Regions from separate parts of the Shewanella sp. FDAARGOS_354 genome, predicted to be linked through region 2. Evidence: predicted binding sites of a transcription regulator. Region 2 holds the regulator's gene; the other holds the start of a gene.

Region 1 (7,851 bases), 200 kb from region 2:
AGTAGTAATTTGTTGATCATGGGTAACTCTGTCACCTAACAAGAGGTCTTTAAACACTGATTTAGTTAAGCCTACGCCGGTAAGCGAATACCCACATTGGTGACTTTGCCTTCATAGAGTCCCGCGACGACCCAATGGAGTGATTGCCATTGAAACTGGTCTCCAAGTACTGGATGCGCACCTAACTCTAAAGCAACTAAATCAGCAACAGTCATGCCGCCAGTTTCATCGTCTAATGTTAAGCCATAGATAGGTGCAAGATCCGCCAATTTAACCTCGGTATCGATAAAGAAGTCACCAAAGAAACGTGGAACCTCCTTGGTTTCAGGGGCTTGGCTAAAGAGGTTACTCAATGCTTCAAGGCTCTTTTCCTGCCCGAGTACGCACAGAATATCACCCGCCTCTAAGCACGTACTTCCCGAAGGATGCAATAACCTATTATTGCGAAATACTGCCGCAATGCGAGTACCATCGGGCATTGCTAAGCGTTTTAGCGGTTCACCAATACACCACTTACTTTCACTCAAACGATAGACAAACACTTCCCATTCGCTGCTCGGGTAAATTTCAACCCCCGAACGCGAAACGGGCAAAGGCTTTGGGGGCAATTCTACCTTTGCTAAGCGTGCAGCCGTAGTCAGTGACGCCCCTTGGACTAGCAGAGAGACTAACACCACAAAAAAGGCCAAGTTAAAATACAATTGAGCCCCAGGAAGCCCGGCCATCATTGGGAATACCGCTAAAATAATCGGCACGGCACCACGAAGCCCAACCCAAGAGATAAACCAGCGGTCACGGCTGCTAAAACTCTTAAATGGCAGCAAACTTAGCCATACCGCTAAAGGTCTGGCAAACAGGATCATCCCAAAGGCCAGTGCTAAGCCCGGCAGCCAAATATCTAATAGATCCGAGGGGGTTAGGAGTAGTCCCAAGACGAGGAACATACCGATTTGACTCACCCAAGTCATTCCATCCAATACGTTTAATATCGCATGACGTCCACGAGTTGGCTTATTACCGAGGAATAAGCCAACTAAGTAAATCGACAGAATGCCACTGCCACCTAACTTGTTCGATGCAGCGTAAATAATAAGGCCGCCACTGAGCACGAGAATCGAATATAGACCTTCAGCGAGTTGACTTAAGTTCACTAATTTCCATAGCAGCCAGCCACCACCCAAGCCTAATAAAATTCCCAGCCCAAATTGTTTAATAAAGCTAATCAGCATAAAGCTTGCAGATAGCTCGGCATCGACATTGCCGAGAATGGCAATCAAGGTGACAGTTAAAAATACCGCCATAGGGTCGTTACTACCCGATTCGATTTCCAGCGTTGCTCCAACCCGCTCATTAAGGCTGCGTCCCTTTAACAGTGAGAATACCGCCGCCGCATCGGTAGAGCCGACAATCGCTCCCACCAGCAAACCTTGTAGCCAATGTAAGTCAAATAGCCACGCAGCCATAATGCCTGTGATACTGGTGGTGATCGCCACCCCAAAGGTTGCCAAGGATAACGCAGGCCACAGTGCGACCCTGAAGCTCGCGACCCGAGTGCGCATACCGCCATCGAGCAAAATAATGGCTAAGGCTAAGTTACTGACAAGATAAGCGGTTGAATAATCATCGAAGAGAATACCGCCGGGACCATCTTCACCAGCAAGAATACCTACGGCGAGGAAAATTAATAAGATAGGAATCCCAAGACGGGATGACATGGGACTAAGCAAAACACTCACGGCAGTAAGTAAGGCACCGATCAGAAAAAAACTATTGATGGAATCTGCATCCACACATGCCTCCTTAAATGCTGCTGGCTCAGCTAAACGATAGCAAAAACACCTAGATTAAAAATGACTCAATTAAAAATTTCAGTGTTTCTATACTAGCATAAAAAATGCAGATTATTGGAGTTTTAAATATTAAATTTCAATCATCTACACTAAAATAATCATCAACAGTAACTTTAGGCTAATTTTCAGATAAAAACACATAAAAAGACAAATACAACCTGAACATCAAACCATAAACATAAACAAAATAAAGCTTATATTTATCAAGTTCTTTAAAAAATAAATCCGACACAAACTTTCCATTTTTAATCAAAAAAATATCGATAACCATATAAAAAGACACTATATCGATAAAAACATATACCTAACTATATTTATCGCCGCAATACCTTGAAAGACCACATTAAATTGAATAGTTCATTGTGTTATCAACATTGGCCCACCAATGACTGTCATAAAGACAATTAATGTCATTATGACAATTTTTATTGCTATCAAAAAGACACCATTAAGAATTTAAATTAAATTTTTTTCCTTTATTTTCAATAACAAAAATACTTGGCACATATTGCGCAATAGCAAATTACAGGTATCAAAATGACGTTGGATTAAGGGGATTTATGAGCAAACAAAAACTCACCGCTATAGCACTATTATTAGTGTTGATTGCCTCATTTACTGTACTACTGAGCGTAGGCAGTGAAATTTATCGAGAAAAACCACCCATTCCCAGTGCATTTGTCGATGTGAATGGCCAAGTTATCTTTAGTGAAAATGATATAGAACAAGGTCAATTAGTATGGCGCTCAATGGGCGGCCATCAACTCGGTTCGATTTGGGGACATGGCTCCTATGTCGCCCCCGATTGGACCGCAGACTGGTTACACAGAGAAGCCCAAGCTTGGCTCGACCTGCGCGCCAAGCAACAATATCAAACGCCTTTCGAGCAACTAGGTTCCCAAGAAAAAGCGGGGCTTGAACAAGCATTAAGGGATGATTTACGCCATAACAGTGTTGAACAACAGATCGATGGCACTCAGCTTATTAGGCTATCGACCACACGGGTAGAAGCAATTCGCACGGTTAATCAACACTATTTATCCTTGTTTGGTGATGACCCTAAACTCAGTTCACTACGCGAACAATACGCCATGAAAGAGGGCACAGTGCCCGATGTTACTCGCCGTGAACAACTTAATGCGTTCCTGTTTTGGGGGGCTTGGGCTGCCATCACTGAACGCCCAGATGCACCCTATACCTACACCAATAACTGGCCGTTCGATCCTCAATTAGGCAATACTCCCACCTCGGATAATATTGTCTGGTCGATACTCAGTATCGTGACCCTGATAGCGGGTATTGGTGGATTGCTATGGCACCATGCCAGCGGTAAGCACGAAAGTCTGCCTAAGCCGTCGGAACAAGACCCGCTGTTTTTCACTAAACCAACCGCTTCACAAAAAGCCGTCGGCAAATACTTCATTACGGCGATAGGTCTCTTTTTACTGCAAATTTTACTCGGAGGCATTACCGCTCACTATGCGGTAGAAGGCCAAGAGTTTTATGGTTTACCTATTGCGGAAATACTCCCCTATTCAGTAACGCGTACTTGGCACACCCAATTAGCCGTATTTTGGATCGCAACTGCTTGGTTAGGTACAGGGCTGTATATTGCTCCTGCGTTATCGGGCCATGAACCCAAATATCAACGAATAGGCGTTAACGTACTCTGGGTAGCCTTAGTGGTGGTTGTGCTCGGTTCAATGGCGGGCGAATGGATTGGGGTACAACAGTATTTTGACCTCGATATGAACTTTCTCTTTGGTCATCAAGGATATGAATACATAGATCTTGGTCGAGTATGGCAAATCTTACTCCTCGTTGGATTATTGATTTGGCTCGCCCTAGTCACCGCCGCCATCAAACCCGCCCTCAAAGTTCAAGGCGAGATGCGCCCTGTTATTTGGGTACTCTATGCCTCCTGCGTCGCAATTGGTTTGTTCTATGGCGCTGGCCTCTTTATGGGCAAACACTCCAACTTAGCGATTGCAGAATACTGGCGTTGGTGGGTAGTACATCTGTGGGTTGAGGGCTTCTTCGAAACCTTTGCCACCGCCGTTATCGCCTTGATGTTAGTACGTTTAGGGTTAATCCGCGGCCGTAGTGCTAACGGTGCAGTGTTATTTACAACGGTGATCTTCTTAACCGGTGGTTTGATTGGCACCCTACACCACCTCTACTTTACTGGCACACCGACCTCGGTGATCGCTTGGGGCGCCATCTTCTCCGCCTTAGAAGTTGTTCCCCTCGCTATTATTGGTTTTGAAGCCATGGAAACCTACCGCCTGCGTAAAGCCAGTGGCTGGATGCAACGTTATCACTGGGCGATTATGTTCTTTGTGGCTACCGCGTTTTGGAACTTGGTCGGTGCCGGTATGCTAGGCTTCTTAATCAATCCACCAATCTCGCTCTATTACATTCAAGGGTTAAATACCACTGCCACACATGGTCACGCCGCCTTTATGGGGGTTTATGGCATGCTCGGCATGGGACTAATGCTTTTCTGTCTGCGCGGTCTAACTGGCAATATGCAGTGGAATGACAAAATGCTCAAAGGTGCCTTCTGGAGCCTCAATATTGGCCTAGCGGCTATGGTGTTCATGTCATTATTACCCGTAGGGATTACGCAGTTTTTTGCGGTCATCGACCATGGATATTGGTTCGCCCGCTCGCCAGAAGTGATCCATAGTCCGCTGGTTGAAAGGCTGGTTTGGATGCGCATGTTTGGGGATGTCATCTTCAGTATCGGTGGTCTCTTAATGGGCACCTTCTTATTTGACTTAATTAGAAAGGCCCTGAATAAACCTGCAAAGTTACAAGGGGAGCAATTATTACCAGACCACTAACACGAGACTAAAAACCGGTTAGTCCCACACCAAGGTGCCATTGCTGGCACCTTGGTTGCCTAATCTCTAGCAGCTACGTTACGGAGAGTCATTCCTGCATGCATTTTGCTGTTAGTCGTGTTTAAACTACATGTGTCAATATAACAATCAATGGTATAAATCAGGGTAATCTAGCTGCTGGAGTTTTTATGGCCCTTAGTCAAACCGATCTTACCCGTATCGCCCTCGATATCACCTCAGGTTTAGCCCATAGAGACCGCTTCTCACGGCTGCTCAATACCGTTAGAGAAAACTTACACTGTGATGCCGCTGCGCTACTCACGTTTCATGGTCAGTATTTTACCCCACTCGCCATCGATGGTTTGAATGATGACGTACTAGGCAGACGTTTTATCCTTAATGAGCACCCAAGACTTGAGGCTATTGCCCGTGCGGGGGATATAGTGCGCTTCCCGGCTGACAGCGAACTTGCAGACCCTTACGATGGTTTAATCCCCAATCAAACAGGCGCATTAAAAGTGCATGCCTGTATCGGACTACCGTTATTTGCCGATGAACAGCTTATCGGGGCCGTAACTATCGATGCCTTTAATCCCCTGCAATTTGATCAATTCAGCAATGCCGAGCTACGCAGTTTAAGTGCCATTGCCGCAGCATCTTTAAGTAATGCTTTACTGGTTGAAAAACTTGAACGTATGGCCCTAAACAGCCATTCAACCCATGCACAAGAAAATAGCCCTAACCTGAGTCAGAATGCCGAAATCATTGGCCATTCGCCCTTAATGCAAAGTTTGAACCGAGAGATTGAAGTCGTAGCCCATAGCGATCTGAATGTGCTGATCTTGGGCGAGACAGGCACAGGCAAGGAGTTAGTCGCCCAGGCGATACATCAAAAATCTGCAAGATCCAGTAAACCATTGGTCTATCTAAATTGTGCAGCACTCCCCGAATCGGTTGCCGAAAGCGAACTCTTTGGTCATATCAAAGGTGCGTTTACAGGTGCAATTAGCCATCGCAGTGGCAAATTTGAAATGGCCGACAAAGGGACACTCTTTCTAGACGAGATTGGCGAACTGCCCCTCACACTCCAGGCCAAGTTATTGCGGGTCTTACAATATGGCGACATACAAAAGGTAGGTGATGATCGCAGCCTAAAAGTCGATGTCCGCATCATAGCTGCAACCAATAAAGATCTTAAAACAGAAGTGCTTGCAGGTCGTTTTAGGGCAGACCTTTACCATAGGTTAAGTGTTTTTCCGATACTGGTTCCGCCCTTACGGGAGCGCGAACAGGACATCACACTACTGAGCGGATTCTTTGCTGAACGCTACAGGCAAAAACTCGGGATGAAACAACTTAATTTCAGCAACAGTAGCCTACTCTTGCTCAATCAATATACTTGGCCGGGTAATGTACGCGAACTGGAACACGCTATCCATAGGGCGACAGTTCTAGCACGCGTAACCGCACAGGACGGCTGCTGTACCATTGCGCCACAACATTTCGATTTGCCTGTTACACTTAACACCTCAAAAATGAGTTCATTGGCAATTACGCCGTTGAGCAATGCAACGCAAATCCAGCAAGAGTTTGTTAGCTTATCCCTAGCAACCGACACATTTCAGCGCGACTACATCAAACAAGTCTTTACCACACATACTGGCAATTGGGCTGCCACGGCAAGGACATTAGGAGTTGACCCAGGTAATCTGCATCGGCTCGCAAAACGTTTAAAGCTAAAATAAGCAATAAATACGCTTTATGAACCATATTTCAGTTGAAATAATATCCAAAATAAGGAAGGATGCGAGCTTCGCGCGCCAGTGCATTGTGTATTACAATTTGCCGCCCGATTTTGGGAAGAAACTGCCGCGTAAAACAGGTTATTTTATTAACAGGAATCGTAGTATCCGCTTATGAGTATGCTTCGCACCACAGCTTTATTATTGACTTTGGTTTTTCCAAGTCTCTCCGCTTTAGCAACGGAATACCCTTTACCGTCTTCTAAGAGCCGGTTAGTTGGCGAGAACCTGTATTACACAGTGCCTGAGGGTAAACATACCCTCGAAGATATTGCCGCTCAGTTCCAACTCGGCCTAAGCAACTTGCTGGAAGCAAACCCTGGTGTTGATCCGTTTCTTCCAAAGCCAGGCAGTAAATTGTTAATTCCTAAACAATTAATTCTGCCTAATGCGCCACGTGAAGGCATAGTTATCAACGTTGCTGAAATGCGTCTGTATTACTATCCAAAAGGCAAAAATACCGTGGAAGTTCTACCTATCGGTATTGGCCAAATTGGTAAAGACACGCCAGAAAACTGGGTAACCAGCGTGCAACGTAAACGTGCTAACCCGACATGGACACCAACGCCACGCATTCGTAAAGAATATGCGGCAAGGGGCGAAATTCTGCCAGCGGTATGGCCAGCAGGTCCAGATAACCCAATGGGACTGTATGCACTCTACATTGGTAACTTGTATGCCATCCATGGTACCAACGCAAGCTTCGGTATTGGTTTACGTGTTAGCCAAGGCTGCGTGCGTTTACGTCACGATGACATTGAACATCTGTTCAAAACCGTGCCAGTTGGAACACGTGTACAATTTGTGAACCAACCGATTAAAGCGACCGAAGAGCCAGATGGAAAGCGTTATTTAGCCGTGCATCAGCCGCTATCACGCACTATTGCTGAGTTTGAGTCAAACGAGCCTGTGGCAATTGCTTTACCAAAAGACATCGCTAAGTTTATTGCCAAAGCTGATACCGACTCCAGCGTGATCAAAAAGCTACTGGACGAGCGCACAGGCGTACCGACAATTATTAATCAATAGTTGTATGGCTAGGGCGTGTTAACGCTGCTTACTCTATAAAAATACCCGCCTTGGCGGGTATTTTTATATTGGTTGCAATCAAGCTTTATAATCAATCACATAAAGGCGCGCATAGCGCTAAGAAGTGGGTCATTGCCGCGCTATTTGCTAACACCCGTTGATCAAAGTTTTGCAACGCTGGCGTTTCGGTACAGGCGCCAACACGCGCGCCACTGCGCACTAAACATGCCTCAAACGAGGTATCGAAATGATTGAAAATCAAGCCATCTTTAACCGGGCAACCATCAATCTCACCATCAACAGCAATGGGGAAATATCCTGCCA
Region 2 (7,851 bases):
TAAACACTGAGGCGACAGCCCCTATTGAACTAAGAGCCGCGGGCAGTTTAAAGGCGGCGATGAACGATATTATTGCGGCTTACCAAGCGAAATCCCAAGCTAATGTGGCGGCACAGTATGCGCCTTCGGGTTTATTGCTTAAGCGGATCCAAGAGGGGGAGCGGGTTGATATTTTTGCCTCGGCGAATATGAAACACCCGCAGGCCTTAGTCGATGCGGGAGTGGGTCAACAGGTGCAAATGTTTGCCCGTAACCAGCTCTGCGCCATTGCTCAAGCGGAAGTGCCACTCACTAGCGCGAACTTATTAGACACCCTGCTCGCGTCGCAAATTAAGCTTGGTACATCAACGCCAAAAGCCGATCCCGCTGGCGACTACGCTTGGGCAGTGTTTGCGAAAGCCGAGGCTTTAAAACCCAATGCGAAAACTATATTAGAAACCAAAGCCATGCAGCTAACTGGTGGGCCTGAGAGTGCTAAACCGCCCAAGGATCGTAATCCCTATGCTTGGGTGATGGAAAATAAGCAGGCGGATGTGTTCTTAACCTATTGCACCAATGCGGTGCTGGCACAAAAAGAAGTGCCGAGCCTTAAGATTATCGATTTACCGCCAGAGTTAGCCATTGGCGCCGACTATGGCCTATTGGTGTTAAAGGATGCTAATAGTGCAGCCGCACCTTTAGCCGAGTTTATTTTATCCCCTGAAGGACAGGCAATTTTGAGCAGTTATGGTTTTCAGCCGCCTAAAAAATAATGTCTAATGGACTCATTAAAAATGGCGCGAAATAGCGCCATTTTTGTTGCTCGCTTTAGCAAGGCTTGGGCCAGTGCTAGTGCATTAAATATAAAGTCGCTAATCCTAAGAAGGCAAACAGACCTATCACATCGGTGACTGTGGTGAGCACCATACCGCCCGCTAACGCCGGATCTACTTTTAAGCGCTTTAAGATCAGCGGAATACTGGCGCCTGCTAGTCCTGCGACTGTCATATTGATGAGCATTGCACCGCCAATCAGGCTGGCAAGCGCCATATCATCTTTCCAAACTAATACCGCGATAAACACTAACATCGACCACATTAAGCCATTCAAAAAGCCAATAGCTAGCTCTTTGCCTATCAGCCAGCGGGCATTACTTTGGCCAATATGGCCTAGGGCTATCCCGCGGATTACTAGGGCCAAGGTTTGATTACCTGCGACGCCGCCCATGCTCGGTACAATCGTCATTAAAATCGCAATCGTGGCAAACTGTTCAATAGTGCCCTCAAACATATTGCTGACAGAGGCCGCCAGCAGAGCCGCAAATAGGTTGATAGTGAGCCAGAGCGAACGGCGGAAGGTACTTTTGAGTACTGGGGCGAAGGTGTCTTCATCATCGTCCATCCCCGCCATCCCCATCATAGAGTGCTCGGCGTCTTCACGGATAACATCCACCACGTCATCGATGGTGATCCGGCCGAGCAACTTGCCCTCACTATCGACCACGGGCGCTGACACCCAGTCATGGCGCTCGAACAGTTGTGCCACTTCACTGTCGGACATGCCCACGGGAATGCTCTCGATATCGGTATCGATAATGCTGCTGATATGAGTATTGGGATCGCAGGTGAGCAGATCCGCAAGTTTGACCCCACCAAGCACGCGATCGTGTTTATCCACCACGTATAAAGTATCGGTAGTGTCGGGCAGGTTGCCCCGTTGGCGCAAATAACGCAGTACCACATCGATATTGACATCGGGTCTTAAGGTCACAGTATCTGTGTTCATTAGGCTGCCTGCGGTCTCATCGGGATAAGAGAGCGCTTGCTCGACTCGCTGCCGGTTTTGCAGACTCATCGACTGTAATACTTGTTTATACACAGTATCTGGCAGGCTTCGCAGAATATAAGCCAGATCGTCCGTATCCATGCTGGCGGTAGCCTTGGCGACTCGCTCTGGACTCATGGTGCTGATCAGCGGGTCTTTTAACTCTTCGCTGAGTTCATCGAGAATATCCCCGAGCTGATCTTGATCGACGAGTTGCCATAACACTTGCCGAGCTTTGGGAGGTGACGATTCTAAAATCAATGCGATATCTGACGGCGCCATATTTTGTAGCATTTGCCTGACATGCACAAACATACCACTGTTGAGGGCTTGACTCAGTTGGTCGAGACGGTGTTCGGCTTGTAAACTGTCTGAGGCTTCTACAGGCATGTTTCCTCCATGGCGGCGGTGGATGGGTTGGCGTTTAGCTATTGAGGACTTAAGCCAAAGCGCAGCAGTACATTGTAATTTAGCGCACGGGAGGGCGTCGAGTCACAAATGTGTTTTACTGGTATAAGGTGCTGAAATCAAAACCAAACAGGATACTGAATACCGGCAGGGATCATCGAGATGATACCATCAGCAGGCTTCGTCAAACTTAGCGTCGATAAGGGCACAAATGGCATTAAGTGCAGGCTCGGCATCCGGGCCTTCGGCGATGAGGGTGATGGTTTTACCCATGCCCGTCTCGAGCATGAGTAAACCCAATACACTGGCGGCAGAGGCCTGTTTTTCACCTTGGATCAGCGTAATGCTGGCATCAAACTCAGAAGCAAGCACTACGAGCTTTGTGGCGGCGCGGGCATGTAAGCCGAGTTTATTGCAGATGGTGACTTGGCGCTCAAGTTTTGGCATGGCTCAACTCTCGATGGCGCGCATTGACTTTATGTTTGCCATTACTAAAACGTTTAGCTAGTTGCTCAGCTACATAGACTGAGCGGTGTTGGCCACCTGTGCAACCAATCGCAATCGTGAGATAGCTACGATTATTGCGCTCTAAATGGGGCAACCAGGTTTCGAGCAAATTCTCGATTTGCCAGATGAACTTATTCACCAGTGGCTGGCGATTTAAAAACTCCGCTACGGGTTCATCTAAACCGGTGAGAGGTCTAAGCTCCGGTTCCCAATGGGGATTTGGCAAAAAGCGCACATCAAACATAAAGTCAGCTTCGGTCGGCATACCATGCTTAAAACCGAAGGACTCGAAGTTGATCACCAGTTCCTTATCGACACTGCCAAGGAGTATTTGCCGCACTTGGTCGCTGAGTTCATAGATATTCAGATTCGAGGTATCTATATAGTGATCCATCTGCTGTGACAGCGGCTCGAGCAATTTGCCTTCAAGCTTGATGGCTTCTTGCAGTGACACTCGGCTCTTAGATAAGGGATGTAAGCGCCGCGTTTCACTGTAGCGTTTGAGCAACACTTTATCGCTGGAGTTTAAGAAGAAGCTGGTGAGTTCAGTGCCCGTAGGCAGGCTGGCAAGCTGTTTAACCAGCACTTTGTCTTGCTCTGGTAAATTGCGCACGTCAACACTGATAGCAACGAGATCGTTACTGCCTTTGAGCTGTTCAAGCAAACTGCCAATCAAAGGCAAAGGCAAATTATCGACACAATAGTAGCCGAGATCTTCAAGCACTCTAAGTGCGACCGATTTGCCTGAGCCTGAACGCCCTGACACTATGACCAGTTTCATCCAATGATTACCTGATAGAGTTCCGTTTCATCATGCGTCTTGCGCAATTGTTTTAATATTTGCTTGTCACTGAGCTTTTCAGCCATGCATGACAAGGTACTTAGGTGCTGCTGACATTGGTCGGCAGGCACGAGTAGTGCAAATAAAATATCGACGGGTTGTTTATCGATAGCATCAAAGGCTATCGGCTCCTCACATTTTATCAATATCGCTATGGGTTGTGTTATATCGGTTAATCGACCATGTGGAATGGCGATACCGTTACCTATACCTGTGCTACCCATCTTTTCGCGCGCCACGAGGCTTTCGAAGATCTCTTGAGATGAGAGGGTGGGGTACTGGGCAGCGGCTAAGTCGCTGATGAGTTCCAGTACCTTTTTCTTACTGCCCGGAGTGGCGCAGGTTGTGCACTCCGGCCGCAGTATGGTACGAAGTTCCATTGCTAGTGTTTTGTTAACTTCTCTTTGTGTTTAATAACCTGACGATCAAGTTTATCAATCAGGACGTCTATGGCAGCATACATATCTGCATGCTCTGAAGTCGCGAAGACTTCACCACCGGTGAGGTTGATTCTCGCTTCGGCAATCTGTTGCATTTTCTCAACATTGAGCACAACGTGCACATTATTGATCTGTTCGAAATGACGTTCAAGTTTTGAAAACTTTTCCTCAACATATGCCCGTAACGATTCAGTAATCTCGATATGGTGTCCACTTAGGTTTATTTGCATAGAAACGTCCTCCGATACTCACAATAGGCTATAAACTTTTACGCTGATTGGAAGGGGGAATAAGCATCGCTTCTCGGTACTTCGCAATGGTTCTGCGCGCAACGTTAATTCCCTGTTCTGCCAGAAGTTGAGCCATCTTGCTGTCGCTTAATGGTTTTTTCTGGTTTTCCGCTGCAACCAGTTTCTTAATGAAAGCTCTGATTGCTGTGGATGAGCACTCACCGCCATCATCCGTCCCGACGTGGCTTGAGAAGAAATATTTTAGTTCAAAAAGTCCTTTTGGGGTATGCATGTATTTTTGAGTCGTCACCCGTGAAATGGTGGACTCATGCATCTCTACCGCCTCGGCGATATCGTTTAGGACCATAGGTTTCATGGCTTCTTCGCCATATTCGAAGAAACCCTGTTGATATTGCACTATACAGTTTGCCACCTTGAGCAGTGTTTCGTTACGGCTTTCAAGGCTTTTAATAAACCACTTGGCTTCTTGCAGATGGCCACGAATAAATTGGCTATCAGCTTGATTTTTTGAACTTCGGGCCATTGCTGCATATTGCTGATTTACGTTGATTTTTGGCATGCAGTCAGGGTTTAATTCGACCACCCAACGGCCGTTTTTCTTCGACACCGATACATCGGGGATCACATATTCTTCATCGACAGGGGTGATGAGTAAACCGGGACGAGGGTTCAAGGTTTGGATCAGCGCAATACTGTCCCTTAACTCGTCCTCTTTCAGTTTGGTCTTACGCATTAACAGCCTAAAGTCGCGAGCGGCGATCAGATCTAAATGATCTTTGATCAACATGCGGGCGTTTTCGATGTGAGGGGTATCAGGCGAAAAATGAGATAGCTGGATCAGTAAACATTCGCTTAAATCCCTTGCCGCGACACCAACAGGGTCGAAGTGTTGAATACGCTTGAGCACGGCTTCGACTTCGTCGAGTTCAATCTCGGGATTGCCCATGGCTTCGAGGATATCTTCAGTGCTTTGAGTGAGATAACCTTGATCGTCAATGGCATCAATAATCGCGGTGGCAATGGCTAAATCGGTTTCAGAGAAGGGTGTGAGGTTTTTTTGCCATTCTAAATGTTCGTACAACCCCTCGCTAGTTTCCCCTTGGAAGGGCATGTCATCTTCACGGCTGGCGCCAGAACCTGAGTTTGGCGATGCGGTAAAGACTTCATCCCAAGTGGTATCCATGGGTAACTCTTCGGGCAGAGATTCTTTGGTCAGCGACTCGGCAATGTCCACGGTGGAATTATCTTGTTCCTGTGGCTGGGCAGTCGTTTCGCTAAAGTCGGTATCGGCGATATCTTGCTTACGTTCGCTAGGCGCGTCAAATTGCTCCTCTTCCAGCTCGAGAAGAGGATTAGAATCTAAGGCTTGCTGGATTTCTTGTTGCAGTTCCAATGACGACAGTTGCAGCAGGCGAATGGCCTGCTGAAGTTGTGGCGTCATGGTTAACTGTTGACCCAGTTTGAGCTGGAGTGACGCTTTCATGTTACCGCTGATCCCTAGGTTATTATTGTGAGTTTAGGTCGCTTGATATCATATGGATGGAGCCTAGCGCTCTCAAATTCAAGGCTTATTAGCTTTGTTTTAGTAACTATAGCCTGAATTGTTCACCTAAGTACACAGCCCTAACTTGCTGATTGTCTAAGATCTCTGCGGGTGTGCCCTCGGCAATAAGATTACCGTGACTCACAATGTAAGCATGTTCACAGACGTCTAAGGTCTCGCGCACATTGTGGTCAGTGATCAGTACACCAAGGCCTCGGCTCTTAAGCTGCTCGATAATTTTCTTGATATCGATAACGGAGATCGGATCAACGCCCGCAAAGGGCTCATCAAGCAGAATAAACTTGGGGTTGGCCGCTAAGGCGCGGGCAATTTCGACGCGTCGACGTTCACCGCCCGATAAGGACATGCCTTGGCTGTCACGAATATGGGTGATATGGAACTCTTCTAGCAGTTGCTCTAGTGCTTCTTCGCGCTGGTCACTATTGAGCTCTTTACGGGTTTGCAGTACCGCCATGATGTTGTCGTGTACGGTTAATTTACGAAAGATACTCGCTTCCTGTGGTAGGTAACCAATACCTTTGCGGGCACGCAGATGCATAGGATCGGCGGTTAAATCATCATCGTCGATAAAGATATGGCCTTTATCGCTTTTAACTAAGCCCACGACCATGTAAAAGGTGGTGGTTTTGCCCGCGCCGTTAGGGCCGAGTAGGCCGACGACTTGACCCGTTTTGACCGTCAGGCTGACATCTTTGACAACCTGACGACTCTTATAACTCTTGGCGAGATTCTGTGCTTTTAAGGTGATTTGGGTCATTTAGAATCCTGTTTTTTCACAGGTTTATCTGTTGGTGTATTTTTGAGTTCTTCCTGATAATTATCAGGTTGAATAATGGTAATTACGCGATCATCACCATTGCCGCTACTTTCGGCGATCAGTTTTTGCTGAATAATATCGTAACGAATTAAATTGCCTGTAACTTGACTACCCGCTTGGTCTAGGGTCGCTGTACCAGTTAGGGTCAACGTCCGAGTGGCCATTTCATAGCGAATCTCTTTGGCGCTAGCAGATGCAGGGCGGCCATCATCAAGGATTTGGCTGTAGGTTGCTGGATTTCCTGTAGCCAGTAAGACTTTACTATTTTCGCCTTCGACAGAAAATGCACGGAGTTGATCCGCATGGATTTTAATTGAGCCTTGAACAACTTCAACGGGACCGAAGAAAATGATCTGATTGTTTTTAATGTCCGCAGTTTGACTGACGGCTTTAATTTTCACTTCTTGCTGTAAGTCACCGATCTTGGCGAAGGCATTCATGCTTGTCATTAGCATTAGGCTGGCAAGTAATATGTTATTTTGCTTCATAGGTTCCTACTACCTGACTGGTCAATTGCACTTCCTGCGCGTTAAGGTCGGCATAAAGGCCTTGCCCTTGAATATTAAAATCTTTCCCTGTGACGTAAATGATGCGGTCAGAGGTCATTATCATTGTGTTGAGATCGAGTTCTAAAAAACTGGTGGACAAGGTTTGTATCGGTTCACCAGGGCTGATGGCATCGATAATAACATTATTTTCTAATACAACCTTGCCAGTATCTTTGTTGAGTCGACCTTGATCGGCTCTGATCTGCCATTTTGCTTTACCTTGGTCGGGATACACAAGATAGACAGGCTGAATAAAGTCGGTTTGGTTTTTAAGCTCATAGTGTTCCATGTGCTTTGCCGTGACGCGACTATTGACTTGTCCTTGCTCGTTAAACTCGATGCTGCGCAGATCTTCGATAATGTAGTCGGGTCTGTCTGTATCATTCAGGCTGCTATCGGTATCGCCACCGCGTTTTTGTTGGACCTGCCAATACAGCACGAGTGCAGTACCAAAAAAAGCAATAATGGCGAGGGTCACACGACTCATATGCTCATCCCATGGGCTGAGGTAAATTTGTTTTGACTCAGAAGTAACAGATCTGTCAGCTCTCTGAGCGCACCATGACCACCATTTAACTGGGTCACAAAATGGGCGTGTTGGCGCACATAGGGATGTCCATCGGCGACACAGACGGCAAGACCGACGACATTCATCACTGGCAGGTCGACAAT

The links. Region 2 encodes sigma-54, which starts transcription at its own class of promoters, with help from an activator protein. Its sites were predicted from a motif close to GTTGGCACGNNNNTNGNNT; they were not measured.
Region 1: CEQ32_RS20730 (nitric-oxide reductase large subunit) is a predicted target of sigma-54. The motif match lies at 2,348-2,366, and genes of this name have one in related genera.

What each region holds. Positions count from the first base shown of each region.
Region 1 is NZ_CP022089.2:4,599,808-4,607,658, reverse strand. Features, by position in the region: gene CEQ32_RS20740 (hypothetical protein) at 1-35, opposite strand, end outside; gene CEQ32_RS20735 (potassium/proton antiporter) at 72-1,790, opposite strand; gene CEQ32_RS20730 (nitric-oxide reductase large subunit) at 2,411-4,696, shown strand; gene norR (nitric oxide reductase transcriptional regulator NorR) at 4,885-6,441, shown strand; gene CEQ32_RS20720 (L,D-transpeptidase family protein) at 6,613-7,527, shown strand; gene CEQ32_RS20715 (M14 family metallocarboxypeptidase) at 7,619-7,851, opposite strand, start outside.
Region 2 is NZ_CP022089.2:4,403,244-4,411,094, forward strand. Features, by position in the region: gene CEQ32_RS19800 (molybdate ABC transporter substrate-binding protein) at 1-752, shown strand, start outside; gene mgtE (magnesium transporter) at 829-2,193, opposite strand; gene CEQ32_RS19810 (HPr family phosphocarrier protein) at 2,383-2,658, opposite strand; gene rapZ (RNase adapter RapZ) at 2,645-3,499, opposite strand; gene ptsN (PTS IIA-like nitrogen regulatory protein PtsN) at 3,496-3,939, opposite strand; gene hpf (ribosome hibernation promoting factor) at 3,942-4,229, opposite strand; gene CEQ32_RS19830 (RNA polymerase factor sigma-54) at 4,258-5,733, opposite strand; gene lptB (LPS export ABC transporter ATP-binding protein) at 5,840-6,571, opposite strand; gene lptA (lipopolysaccharide transport periplasmic protein LptA) at 6,568-7,119, opposite strand; gene lptC (LPS export ABC transporter periplasmic protein LptC) at 7,106-7,666, opposite strand; gene kdsC (3-deoxy-manno-octulosonate-8-phosphatase KdsC) at 7,663-7,851, opposite strand, start outside.